DNA from 2 places in the Acidovorax sp. GW460-11-11-14-LB4 genome. Region 1 is predicted to be linked to the other one. Evidence: riboswitches for the same ligand, from Rfam matches in the RefSeq annotation. Region 1 holds a riboswitch; the other holds the start of a gene.
What was found. Region 1 has a riboswitch for thiamine pyrophosphate ahead of thiC (phosphomethylpyrimidine synthase ThiC). Riboswitches for the same ligand answer to the same signal wherever they lie in the genome.

Region 1 (6,467 bases):
CACCATCCAGTTCCAGCCGTCCACTTTGACGATGTACTGCAGCTTGGGCACGGGTGTCTGCTGGCCGGGGCGCGCGAACATGGTGGGCACAAAGGCCTTGCCGTCCTTGCTGCTGCGCATGCCGTTGACCAGCAGGCCGATGATGTCCACGCCCGAACCATCCTTGACCTTGCCGAGCATGTCCTGCCCGTCCCACTCGGTCTTGAAGGGGTGCATCACGCCCACGCCCTCGGTGGTCCAGATGTAGAAATATTCGGTCTTGCCCTCGGGTCCGCCGTAGCGTGCAATGCGCAGGGCGTCCTTGGCAGCCTTCTGCGCGTCTTCCACCGACATGGCGCCACTCGCGGCCTTGGCCTGGTAACCGACCACGATGCTGTGTGCGGACTGGACGGCGGTGGTCAGCAGGTCCTTGCGGGACTCGGTGATCAGTCGCCGCTCCTGTAGGAGTGACAGGATGGCCATGATCAGCAGCGCCGTGAGCGCGGTGCCGATCATGAGCATGACTTTCATCTTGAAACTGAGTTTGCTCATGGGAGTCTCCTGTGGGGCGGGTGTCGTGCGTTCATGTTGTGGTTGTTAAGGCCCTGTGTACCAAATTGTGCGGCGAACCATGGGACCTGCACAGTAGGTGAAAACGCGGCGGTAGCTCTACGTACGCGTCGCTTTGAGGTGCGACAAGACCTCGGCACGTGCGGGGCGGTGCCGCAGAAACTAAAATGCGCAGATGCTCCAGCAACGCACCCTCAAGACCCTGACCCGCGCCGTAGGCGTGGGTCTGCACAGCGGCCAACGGGTCGAGTTGACCCTGCGGCCCGCGCAGCCGGACACAGGCATCGTGTTCCGGCGGGTGGATCTGCCGCAGCCGGTGGACATTCCCATCCGTGCCGAGGCTGTGACGGATACGAGGCTGGCGTCCACCATCGCAGTGGGCAATGCCAAGGTGCACACGGTGGAGCACCTGATGTCGGCCTGTGCGGGGCTGGGCATCGACAACCTGTACGTGGACATCACGGCCGAAGAGGTCCCCATCCTCGATGGGTCTTCGGCCTCGTTTGTGTTCCTGTTGCAAAGCGCCGGGGTGGAGCTGCAGAACGCACCCAAGCGCTTTATCCGCGTCACCCGGCCCGTGGAGGTGCGCGAGGGTGAGGGTGCCAACGCCAAGTGGGCGCGCCTCACGCCGTACCACGGCTACAAGCTCAGCTTCGAAATCGACTTTGACCACCCGGCGGTGGACTCCACTGGCCAGCGCGTCGAGTTTGACCTGGGGCAAGGCAACTACAGCCGCGACATTGCCCGCGCCCGCACCTTCGGCTTCACCCGCGATGTGGAGATGATGCGCTCCAACGGCCTGGCGCTGGGCGGCGGGCTGGACAACGCCATCGTGATGGACGACTACAAGGTGCTCAACAGCGACGGGCTGCGCTACGACGACGAGTTCGTGAAGCACAAGATCCTGGATGCCATGGGCGACCTGTACCTCATTGGCAAGCCCCTGCTGGCGGCCTACAGTGCGTTCCGCTCGGGCCACGCCATGAACAACCTCTTGCTGCGTGAGCTGCTGGCCCAGCGTGATGCCTGGGAGGTGGTCACGTTCGAGGACGAGCGCCAGGCTCCCACCGGCTTTGCGCAGCCTGCGCGCGCCTGGTAGGGCCCGCTTGCCATGTTGATCTTTCGCTGGCTGGCCATGCTGCTGCTCCTGGCGGCGGCCGTGTCGTTCGCGTTTTACGCGGGCACCGGGCAGCCGCGCTACAAGCGCCTGGGGCTAGTCATCCTCAAGTGGACAGTGATTGCCGCCGTCTTTTTCTTCGCGGTGATCCTCATCGGCCGCCTGGCCTGATGTATCTGTTGATTGGGGGGCTCTGCTGCCCCGTTTTTCCTCTGCCCTATACTCGCGCCTGCTCCGGGGTGTGCTGATGCGCTGAGATGCGAGAGGCCTGAAGAAATTCAGGCCAGCTTGCGAACCCGACGAACTTGATCCGGTTCATACCGGCGGAAGAAGAGCCGACCTCCTTGTCCCCGTGCCCGCACTCCCTGTGGGCACGCCTTGCCTCAGGTGCTGCCATGCGCAGCCACCCGAGGGGCGCACAGGTCCATTCCGGAGCAGACCCACCGCCACCGGAACCAGGAGACCTGCCCATGAACGCCCCCGATCCCCACGCCACACTGGCTGCCCCTGAAAAGTTCGCCGAGCTGCTCGCACGCACCCGCGAACCCTTCCCCGCATCCCGCAAGGCCTATATCCCCGGCCATCTGCACACAGACCTGCGCGTGCCCGTGCGCGACATCGCGCTAACCAACGGCGAGCTGGTCAGCGTGTATGACACCTCCGGCCCCTACACCGATCCCAACGCCGTGATCGACGTGCGCAAGGGCCTGGCCAGCGTGCGCGGTAGCTGGATCGCCGGCCGTGGCGATGTGGAGCACTACGAAGGCCGCGCCCCCGTAGCGCTGGACGACGGCCAAAAGAGCGAAGATGCCACCCGCCTCGCCCAGCTGCGCGCCGAGGCCGCCGCCTTGCAGCGCAAGCCCCTGCGCGCCAAGGCGGGTGCCAATGTCACGCAGATGCACTACGCCAAGAAGGGCATCATCACGCCCGAGATGGAATACGTCGCCATCCGCGAAAACGGCAAGCGTGAGTGGATGGAACAGTACATGGCCGACGCAGGCCGTGAAAAGCGCCTGATGGGCAACCCGATGGGCGCCAGCATCCCGCGCATCATCACCCCCGAATTTGTGCGCGACGAAGTGGCCCGGGGCCGCGCCATCATCCCCGCCAACATCAACCACCCCGAGGTGGAGCCGATGGCGATTGGCCGCAACTTCCTGGTCAAGATCAACGCCAACATCGGTAACTCGGCCGTCACCTCCAGCATCGAAGAAGAAGTAGAAAAGCTCGTCTGGGCGATCCGCTGGGGCGCCGACAACGTGATGGACCTGTCCACTGGCAAGAACATCCACACCACGCGCGACTGGATCGTGCGCAACAGCCCCGTGCCGATTGGCACCGTGCCGATCTACCAGGCGCTGGAAAAGGTGGGCGGCGTGGCCGAAGACCTGACCTGGGCGATCTTCCGCGACACGCTGATCGAGCAGGCCGAGCAGGGCGTGGACTACTTCACCATCCATGCGGGCGTGCGCCTGGCTTACATCCACCTCACGGCGCAGCGGCGCACGGGCATCGTCTCGCGCGGCGGCTCCATCATGGCCAAGTGGTGCATGGCGCACCACCGCGAGAGCTTTCTGTACGAGCATTTCGAGGACATCTGCGACATCATGAAGGCGTACGACGTGTCGTTCAGCCTGGGTGACGGCCTGCGGCCTGGCTGCGCGTCCGATGCCAACGACGAAGCGCAATTTGCCGAGCTGCACACCCTGGGCGAACTCACGCAAGTCGCCTGGAAGCACGACGTGCAGACCATGATCGAAGGCCCGGGCCATGTGCCCATGCACATGATCCAGGCCAACATGACCGAGCAGCTCAAGACCTGCCACGAAGCGCCGTTCTACACCCTGGGCCCGCTGACCATCGACATCGCCCCCGGCTACGACCACATTGCCTCGGCCATCGGCGCGGCCATGATCGGCTGGATGGGCACGGCCATGTTGTGCTACGTGACGCCCAAGGAGCACCTGGGACTGCCCGACCGCGACGACGTGAAGCAGGGGATCATTGCGTACAAGATCGCCGCCCACGCGGCTGATGTGGCCAAGGGCCACCCCGGCGCTCGCTCGCGCGACGATGCGCTCAGCCAGGCGCGCTTTGACTTTCGCTGGCAGGACCAGTTCAACCTGGGCCTGGACCCCGAAACGGCCAAGGAATACCACGACGAGACCCTGCCCAAGGACTCGGCCAAGGTGGCACATTTCTGCTCGATGTGTGGCCCCAAGTTCTGCTCGATGAAGATCACCCAGGAGGTGCGTGACTTCGCCGCCCAGAAGGGCGTGGCCGAGGCTGAAGCCCTGGCCCAGGGCATGCAGACCAAGGCGGCCGAGTTCCAGAAAGGCGGGGGCGAGCTGTACATCCCGCTCAAGCCCGTGTGACAGCCGCGCAATAAGCGCAGCTACTGGCCCCGAGGATTCCCTGAAACAGGGCCCCGGGGCCGTGCTTACCCTGTGCGATGGACCGCCTTGCCCGGCATATAGTCCCGCCCACCCCCGGCCCAGAAGGCGGGGGGTGTGTGTGGCACCAAATTTGCTATGCTGGACTGTCTGTTAAAAAATGTAAGGAAGAGCCATGAATGCTCTCGGCCGCTTCTCCATCCGCACGCGTCTCTACTTCGGAACCGTCTTTTCCCTGATCCTTCTGGTCGTCATTGGTGCCATGGGCTACGTGGCCCTGGACCGAACGCGCGGCACGCTGCAGGTGCTGTTTTCAGAACGCGTGCAGACGCTGACCGACATGTCCGAGCTGCGCACCACCCTGGGTGACCTGCGCCGGACCGAAAAAGACATCATCATCAACTTCAACAACTCGGTCGAGGTCTCTGCCCTGCGCGAGTCCTGGGCCAAAACCCTGACCTCCCTGCGCAAGCGCCTGGCCGATGTGCGGCAAGTGCAGTCGGGCGATGCCGAGTTTGTGGCCTCGATCGACAAATCGCTCGACGAGATCAAGCAGTACGAAACCGGCATCTCACCCATCTTCGAGAAGATCGAGGGCGCGCAGCTTGACGGCGCAGGGGGCGGCGCCTACGCCGACCGCCTGAAGGTCCACATGGAAGCCACCGACAAGCTGTTCTCCAGCCTGGCGGGTTCGGCTCGTGCGCAGATGGACGAGGCCCGCGCGGGTGTCGAATCGCGCACCTCCACCATGGCCGCACTGATTGGTGTGGGCCTGGTGCTGGCGCTGGCGGTGCTGATTCCGCTCACGTTCTTCAGCGTGCGCTCCATCACCAAGTCCCTCGGACAGGCCCAGGAGCTGGCCGAACGCATTGCCAGTGGCGATTTGTCGCGCGATGTGGCAGCCATGAACCAGGACGAAGTGGGCCAGCTGGTAGGCGCCATGGGCCGCATGCAGGACTCGTTGCGTGATCTGGTGCGCCAGGTGCAGGACGCGGCGGGCAACATCTCCACCGCCAGCTCCGAGATCGCCAGCGGCAACCATGACCTGAGCCACCGCACCGAGCAGACAGCGGCCAACCTGGAAGAGACCGCCTCGTCGATGGAGGTGCTGACCAGCACGGTGCAGCAAAGCGCCCAGGCCTCGCGCCAGGCCAGCGACTTTGCCTCGTCCGCCGCCGAAGTGGCTGCACGCGGCGGCGCCGTGGTGTCGCAGGTGGTGACCACCATGGACCAGATCACCACCAGCTCGCGCAAGATCGCCGACATCACGGGCGTGATCGATTCGATTGCGTTCCAGACCAACATCCTGGCGCTCAACGCGGCGGTGGAAGCCGCCCGTGCCGGTGAGCAGGGCCGTGGCTTTGCGGTGGTGGCCAGCGAGGTGCGCAACCTGGCGCAGCGCAGCGCCGAAGCGGCCAAGGAGATCAAGGGCCTGATCGGTTCGTCGGTGGAGCGGGTTGAAGACGGCTCGCGCCTGGTGAGCCAGGCCGGCCAGACCATGACCGAGATCGTGAGCAGCGTGCGGCGCGTGTCCGACATCATTGCGGAGATCACCGCTTCGTCGGCCGAGCAAAGCGACAACATCGGCCAGATCAGCCAGTCGGTCACGCAGCTCGACCAGATGACCCAGCAGAACGCGGCGCTGGTGGAGGAGTCCACCGCAGCGTCCGAGTCGCTGCGCGAGCAGGCGCACCACCTCAATAGCGCGGTCAGCCAGTTCAAGCTGCAGGATGGCGCGACGGCATCCCCGGCGTTTAGCACCTCGGCACCCGCAACGCCCGCCGCACCTGCGATGGCCCAGGTGGGGCGCCGGCCCGCGCTGCAGATCCGGTAGTTTGAAGTGTTTTTGGTTGGTAGCGCTAGTGCTTCATGCGCTAGCAGCTATCAAAAACGTAGCAAATCAGTCCCGCGTCACCCGCAGCACTTCTTCGCGGCTGGTGATGCCGGCGGCAATCAGGCGTTCGCCATCGTCCCGCATCAGCGCCATGCCACCCGCCAGCGCTGCGGTGCGGATGTCGGCCTCTGAGGCCTGGTTGTGGATCTGTGCCCGGATCGCGTCCGTGGTCACCAGCAACTCGAACACGCCCGTGCGGCCGGTGTAACCCGTCTGGCCGCAGTGCTCGCAGCCTGCGCCGTGGCAGTGGCTGCAGAACTTGCGCACCAGGCGCTGGGCCAGCACGCCCAGCAGCGACGACGACAGCAGGAACGGCTCCACGCCCATGTCCGTCAGTCGCGTGACCGCGCTGGCGGCGTCGTTGGTGTGCAGGGTGGCCAGCACCAGGTGACCCGTGAGCGAGGCCTGGATGGCGATCTGCGCGGTCTCGAAGTCGCGGATTTCGCCAATCATGATGATGTCCGGGTCCTGCCGCAGGATGGCGCGCAGGGCCTTGGCAAAGGTCAGCTCGATC
Region 2 (6,467 bases), on a different contig from region 1:
ACGCGCCATCTGCGCGGTGGTGATGGCCTCTTGCGCACTGTGGCAACCGGCGGTGTTGGGCAGCACGGGCACGTTGAGCTTGCGCAGCAGCTCCCAGAAGCTGCTGCCGCTTTCGGCCGGGTTGCTGCCCTGGCGGCGCAGTGAGGCAGTGACCATGGCGGGCCGGGCGCGTTGCACAGCGGCTTCGAGCACGGCGGGCGAGGGGTAGCGCGAGGTGCCTAGCAGCAGGCGGCTGGCGAACGTCTGGCCGTACAGCACCAGCGGGTCTTGGGGCGTCGGAGTGGTCATTGGATTACTATGGTTTTGATAGCTGCTGGCGCATAATTTGTATGCGCTTGCAGCCGTTTTCATTGAGTTTCTGCTACCTCAGCCCCCGGTGACCGGCGAGATGATCTCCACGCGGTCGCCAGGCTGCAGTGCATGGGCGGCGTAGCGGGTGTTGGGTACAAAGGTGGTGTTCACGGCCACTGCAAACGGGGGGCGCGCTTCGATGGCGGCCACAGCATCGGCCACGGTGGCACCTTCGGGCAGTTCGTGCGGGATTTGGTTGATCGAGATGTTCATGCAAATGCGGGGGCTGCAACGCCGGTCGGGGCGGGTGCGGCTGGCTCCAGTTCCAGCCGGAGGTCAAAACGTTCGGACAGGGTCGATTGTCCCGTGTTCAGCACCTCCAGGGTCACATCCAGCATGGCGGGCGAGATCATGAAGCCGTGGCGGTACAGACCGTTGATCTCCAGCACGCCCGGGCGGGTCTGGCGGATGGCGGGCAGGTTGTCGGGCAGCGTGGGGCGGCACTGCGTGGCCAGCTCGAGGATGCGGCCCTCGCCAAAGCCGGGGTGCACCGCATAGGCGGCGCTCAGCAGTTCCAGGGTGGAGCGAACACTGGCCGGGGAGCGGTCGTCGGACTCGATCTCGGTCGCGCCAATGACAAACAGATGGTCTTCCTTGGGCGCAATGTAGATGGGGTAGCGCGGGTGCACCAGCCGGGTGGGGCGCTGCAGCGTGACGTCGGGCGCATGGATGCGCGCCACTTCGCCACGCACGCCGCGCAAGGCACTCCACTGGCCCTTGGCGCCCAGGCCCCGGCAGTCCAGCACCCGGTCAGGCTGGCCGGGTGCGCCGGGCGTAAAGGCTTCGGGCGACTGGGGCGTGTGCCAGTGCATGCGCACTCCCAGGCGCTCCATTTCCACCACCAGGGCGGCCAGCAACTGGCGGTTGTCTAGCTGGCCTTCGCCGGGCAGGTACAGGCCCTGGTTGAAGCGGTGCGCAAGGGCGGGCTCCACCTGTTCCAGGGCGCCACTGTCGAGCTTTTGCAGGGCGGGCAGCTCGGGCAGGCTGCGCTGGTTGTTTTCGAGCTGGCGGGTGAAACGCTGGGCTTCGGCAGCGTCCTGGCGGTGCCACACGATCAACGTGCCGGCCTGCTGAAAAAACACAGGCGCTGACAAGGTTGCCAGCAACTCGGGCCAGCGCGTCAACGCGTGGTGGCCCATGCGCACCACGCCGGGTTCGGTGATCGCAGACTCTGCCAGCGGGGCCAGCATGGCCGCAGCCACGGTGGCGGCAGAGTTTTCGGCGGCGGGGCTGCCCGCGTCGTAGATGTCTACACGGTGCCCCAGACGCGCAAGCTCCACAGCCAGCAGACGGCCCATGAGCCCTGCGCCCAGGATGGCAAAGGAAGAAGGTGGAAGTGACATAGCTCCGTCAGTGTGTCCATGTAGTGGCAAGCAGCCATGGACAAAACGGGGTCACCGCTGATGGAAACTCCCCACGCCAGCATGACCTGGATCGGGTAGCGGGGCTGCTGCGTGTGCCGCAGTGCACAGAGTTCTGTGCGGGCCCCAGGGTATTTCTCAGTCGCGCACCATGCGGTGGGACACCCCTGTTTCGTCCGGAAAATGAATTACAGCACATCCCCTAAGCGCCCCGTTTTGACGTGGCGCATAGGCCATAATTTTTGCCATGATTTCACCGACGATCTCCTTGCCCTCCACGGGCCACCGCTACGCACGCGTGCTCTCCATTGCCGGGTCTGACAGCGGCGGCGGCGCGGGCATCCAGGCCGATCTCAAAACCTTCAGTGCCTTGGGCTGCTATGGCATGACAGCCATCACCGCCATCACGGCCCAGAACACCTGTGGGGTGACAGGCATCCATGGCATTCCGCCCGAGATGCTCAAGGCCCAGATCGATGCGGTGGTGCAGGACATTGGCGTGGACGCCGTCAAGATCGGCATGCTGCACTCACCGGGCGTGGTACACGTGGTGGCAGAAGCCATTCGGACCTATCAGCTGCCGCACGTGGTGCTGGACCCGGTGATGGTGGCCACCAGTGGCGATCGGCTGATTGCCCAGGAGACGGTGGCCGTGCTGGTCCAGGAGCTGTTTCCGCTGGCCGAAGTGGTCACGCCCAACCTGGACGAGGCCGGATGGCTGCTGGGGCGCAGCATCGAGGGCGTGGAGGCGCTGGAGCTGGCCGCGCAAGACCTGCTGCGACTGGGCGCCCGCGCCGCGCTGCTCAAAGGCGGGCACCTTCCGGGCGACTGGGTGGTGGATGTGTTGGCCGTGCAAGGCGGGGAACACGCACAAGGTCAGGGCCACCGGTTGCAGTCACAGCGCATTGCCACCCACAACGGGCATGGCACCGGGTGCACCCTGTCGTCAGCGATTGCCGCGCAGCTGGCACTGGGCCAGCCGCTGCAGCAGGCCGTGGAGCAGGCACGGGCCTACATTCTGGGGGCCATTGCTGCCGGGGCGGATGTCACCACCGGCCACGGCCATGGCCCGCTCAACCACGGCTACGCGCCCGTGGCGCAGCGGGTGTTTCAGGCACTGTAGAGCGATTTTTGGGTGTTTTGAGGCTCAAGCGCTAGTCAATCATGCGCTGAGCGCTCATCTTTTGATAGTGACTGATTGGTTCAGTGTGCCTTGGGCCTCGTGGCCCAGGCGAGCACAAAGCTGAACACCAGTGCGGGCAGTGCAGAGCCCGCGTCAGGCAGTACCTTGGGTGCCAGGTGGTACACCGCGATACCCGCCAGCCAGATGGCCACGGGCGCCGCATTCACCTTGCGCGCAGCCGCGAGCAGGGCGGGCGCATCGGTGCCGAAGGCCAGGCGCCCCAGAATCACGCCAAACAGCGGCACAAACACCGAGCTGAGCAGCAGCAGAAATGGCTCCAGGCTGTGCATGGGTAGCACCAGTGCCAGCCCGGTGCACAGCGCGGCCACCAGCAGGCCCCAGGCGCGCACGCCCCAGCGCGGCAGCAGGCTGTGGGCCGACACGGCGCCCGAATAGGCGTCGCCATAGGCGTTGTCCACCTCGTCGATCAGGATCAGTGACAGCGCAATCAGCCCGCCCTGGGCCAGCAGCAGCGCCTGCACCAGGTCCTGGCTGGGCAAGGTCAGCGCCACCAGAACACCGAGGCTGTAGCACCAGATATTGGCCAGCGCATAGCCCAGCCAGGTGCCGCGCAGTGCGGAGCCGCCGTTCTTGCCATGGCGCGCGTAGTCGGCCACCAGCGGCAGCCATGAGATGGGCATGGCGATCACCAGGTCCAGCGCGGGCAGCACGCCCATGCCTCCGTCGCCCTTGCGTGTCCACAGCGCTTCAAAACCTTGGGTTTGCGCCAGCGAGAGGAACTGCCACGACAGCCACAGCAGCGACAACACGACCAGCGGCAGGGCAATGCGCGCAATCAGCTTGCGCACCAGCTGCACCATCGACCCGCTGATCAGTAGCATCACCACGCCGCCCCACAGCAGCGTGGCCAGCACCGGCCAGTGGGCACCAGCCATGGCGCCCGACTGCTGGCCGATGGCCACGGTGGCATCGCGCATCACCACCAGCTCAAACGTACCCCAGCCCACCAGCTGCACGATGTTCAGGATGATGGGCAGGCTGGCAAACGTGCGGCCGTACACGGCGTGCATCAGCCCGGCGCTGGCTAGGCCGCTGTCGCAGCCCAGCTTGGCCACCCAGCCCAGCAGGCCCGCGCCCACGATGGAACCGGCGACGATGGCGATGAGTGCCTCTTTGGTACCCAGCGCAGGCATCAGGTAGGCACCCACCTGCATGACCAGCAGGCCCACGCCCAGGCTGAACCAGAGCGAGGCGTGGTCATGCCACTGGAAGACGCGGCGGTCGGGGGAGACGGGGGCCAGCGCTTCGTTGGTGGCGTGCGTGGCAGGCGATGAGGACATGGAATGGCTCCGTAAGCAGATACAGAGCAGGGGCCGCCCACCGGTGCGCCCTGACGTGTTCAGGGCCGTGCCATAGCGGACTTGCTTCCCTGCGCGAGGATGATCTCAATCAGGTTCAAAGGGACTCTCTCAGTCGATTCCGGTGGCCCGGTCTCGACACCCCTAGCGTGGGCACTTCGGTGGAAGTGCGCTGCGGATTGTAGTGGCAGCGGGAACGGGTTCGGGACGCCGTCTTAGGAAGACTCAGGAAGACGAGGCAGAAGCTGCAGAGGTAGCGAGCGCCACGCCCAGCAACTGGTGCAGGCGCAGACTGGTGGTGGTGTATTGCAGCGCCACCTTGTCGCCTTTGAGCACCTCGGCCGCACCAAAGGCCGCCAGCGTGGCTTCGTGGAAGCCGCACAGGATGAGCTTGCGTTTGCCGGGGTAGGTGTTGATGTCGCCCACGGCGTAAATGCCGGGCACGCTGGTGCGGAAGGCTTCCGTGTCCACCACCAGTTGTTTGCGGTCCATGGCCAAACCCCAGTCCGCAATGGGTCCGAGGCGGGGCGAGATGCCCAGCACGGCCACCAGCAGGTCCAGCGCCAGGGCGCGGGTGCTGCCGTCGGCATCCACCACCTGCAGTGCGGTGAGGCGGTCGCCCGCAGTGTCAATACCGGTGATCTGTGCGGCCTCGACGTGGATGCGGCCCGCATCGCGCAATTGCTGCAGGCGTTGCAGCAAGGCTTCAGGCGCCTGGAACACGTCGCGGCGGTGCAGCAGGCTGACGCGTGCGGTCTGGCCTTGCTCGACCAGTTCCACGGCGCGGGCCACGGCGGGCTCGTCGCCGCCGTGCACGACCACGTGGCGCCCGGTCACATCCACAGTCGCGGCCAGATTTTGATAGTGGACCTGGGTGCCCACAAAGCGCTCGATGCCGTCCACCTTGAGCGTGCGCGGCACAAAGGCGCCCACACCTGCGGCAATGAACACGCTGCGGGCCAGCAGTTGCGAACCTTGCGAGGTTTCGACCAGCAGGCGCCCATCGGCCTGCACGGTGAATGCGGACACCAGCGTGTTCAGGTGCCACTGGGTCTTGAACGGCGCAATCTGCTGAAGCAGCAAAGCGGCCAGCTCGCGGCCGGTGCACACCGGGATGCCGGGGATGTCGTAGATGGGTTTGTCGCCGTACAGCTCGACGCACTGGCCGCCCGCATGGGGCAGGGCGTCGATCAGGTGGGCGGTGATGCCTTGCAGGCCCAGCTGGAAGACCTGGAACAGGCCCACGGGACCCGCGCCGATGACGACGGCGTCGGTCTCTACGACGGCGGGCGCTTGCAAAGTCTCAGTCACCAGCGGGGCGCGCGGCGGGTTACTTGATCAGTTCGTTGACCTTGCCCGGCTTGCCGTTCCATTCGTCGGCGTCGGGCAGCGCCGGCTTGCGCTTGGTGATGCTCTTCCAGCCGTCGGCAAAGGCCAGGTCGGCGTTGAGCTTGATGAAGGCGATCTGGTCTGCGGGCAGGTCTTCCTCGGCAAAGATGGCGTTGGCCGGGCACTCGGGGATGCAGACGGCGCAATCGATGCACTCATCGGGATCGATGACGAGCATGTTCGGGCCTTCGCGGAAGCAGTCCACGGGGCACACGTCCACACAATCGGTGTACTTGCACTTGATGCAGTTTTCGGAAACGACGTGGGTCATGACAGGAGTTGTGTGGGTCGGTGAAAACCCTCGATTTTAAAAGCTTTCACCGACCTTTGGTTGCAGGGTCCCTCACCCCGATGGGGTGACTGGGGCTTGGGGCGCTGATCTGGATCAGTTGACGAGCACGGCGCCAGCGGTTTTGTGGCTGGCGGTGTCCACCAGAATCAGCGAGCCCAGCACGCGGGCCTGGCTGAATGCTGCGGCGGGAATCGCCTCCTGCAGCAGCAGGTCCACATGGCCGATGGCATTGGGATCGAGCTGCGTGGCGGCTTCTTCGGCCAGCGTGTTGATGTTGAGCTTGTGCACCACAGCCTTGACCTTGGCCTTGACCCAGCGGTGGCCGTGCAGCGCCCAGTACACGCGGCCTGCGACCAGGGGCTCGTCGTCCATCCAGGCGACGGTAGTGCGCAGCTCGCGGCTGGCGGGCCAGGCCGGGGTGGCGGCGGGCGTGTCGCCAAAGTCGTCATCGGCTGGGGCTGCAGCGGGTGTGGGCGCTGCCAAAATCCAGTCGCCGCGCGATACGTCCACCTCGCGGTCCAGGATGATGCCCGCGCTGGTGCCTGCGGGCACGTCCTTGGGGCGGCGGGCGT

Region 2: it holds a riboswitch for thiamine pyrophosphate, as region 1 does, so the genes downstream of both, AC07X4_RS03525 (purine-cytosine permease family protein) here and thiC (phosphomethylpyrimidine synthase ThiC) in region 1, are expected to answer to the same signal.

What each region holds. Positions count from the first base shown of each region.
Region 1 is NZ_JBWKYJ010000042.1:1,057-7,523, forward strand. It holds partial or broken gene AC07X4_RS15205 (methyl-accepting chemotaxis protein) at 1-531, opposite strand, end outside; gene lpxC (UDP-3-O-acyl-N-acetylglucosamine deacetylase) at 725-1,648, shown strand; gene AC07X4_RS15215 (hypothetical protein) at 1,661-1,837, shown strand; TPP riboswitch at 1,892-2,015, shown strand; gene thiC (phosphomethylpyrimidine synthase ThiC) at 2,164-4,041, shown strand; gene AC07X4_RS15225 (methyl-accepting chemotaxis protein) at 4,235-5,893, shown strand; gene AC07X4_RS15230 (GspE/PulE family protein) at 5,960-6,467, opposite strand, start outside.
Region 2 is NZ_JBWKYJ010000004.1:92,086-98,552, forward strand. It holds gene AC07X4_RS03505 (thiazole synthase) at 1-288, opposite strand, end outside; gene thiS (sulfur carrier protein ThiS) at 367-564, opposite strand; gene thiO (glycine oxidase ThiO) at 561-1,694, opposite strand; gene thiD (bifunctional hydroxymethylpyrimidine kinase/phosphomethylpyrimidine kinase) at 1,960-2,835, shown strand; gene AC07X4_RS03525 (purine-cytosine permease family protein) at 2,916-4,196, opposite strand; TPP riboswitch at 4,266-4,370, opposite strand; gene AC07X4_RS03530 (NAD(P)/FAD-dependent oxidoreductase) at 4,440-5,525, opposite strand; gene fdxA (ferredoxin FdxA) at 5,545-5,874, opposite strand; gene AC07X4_RS03540 (sulfate adenylyltransferase subunit 1) at 5,989-6,467, opposite strand, start outside.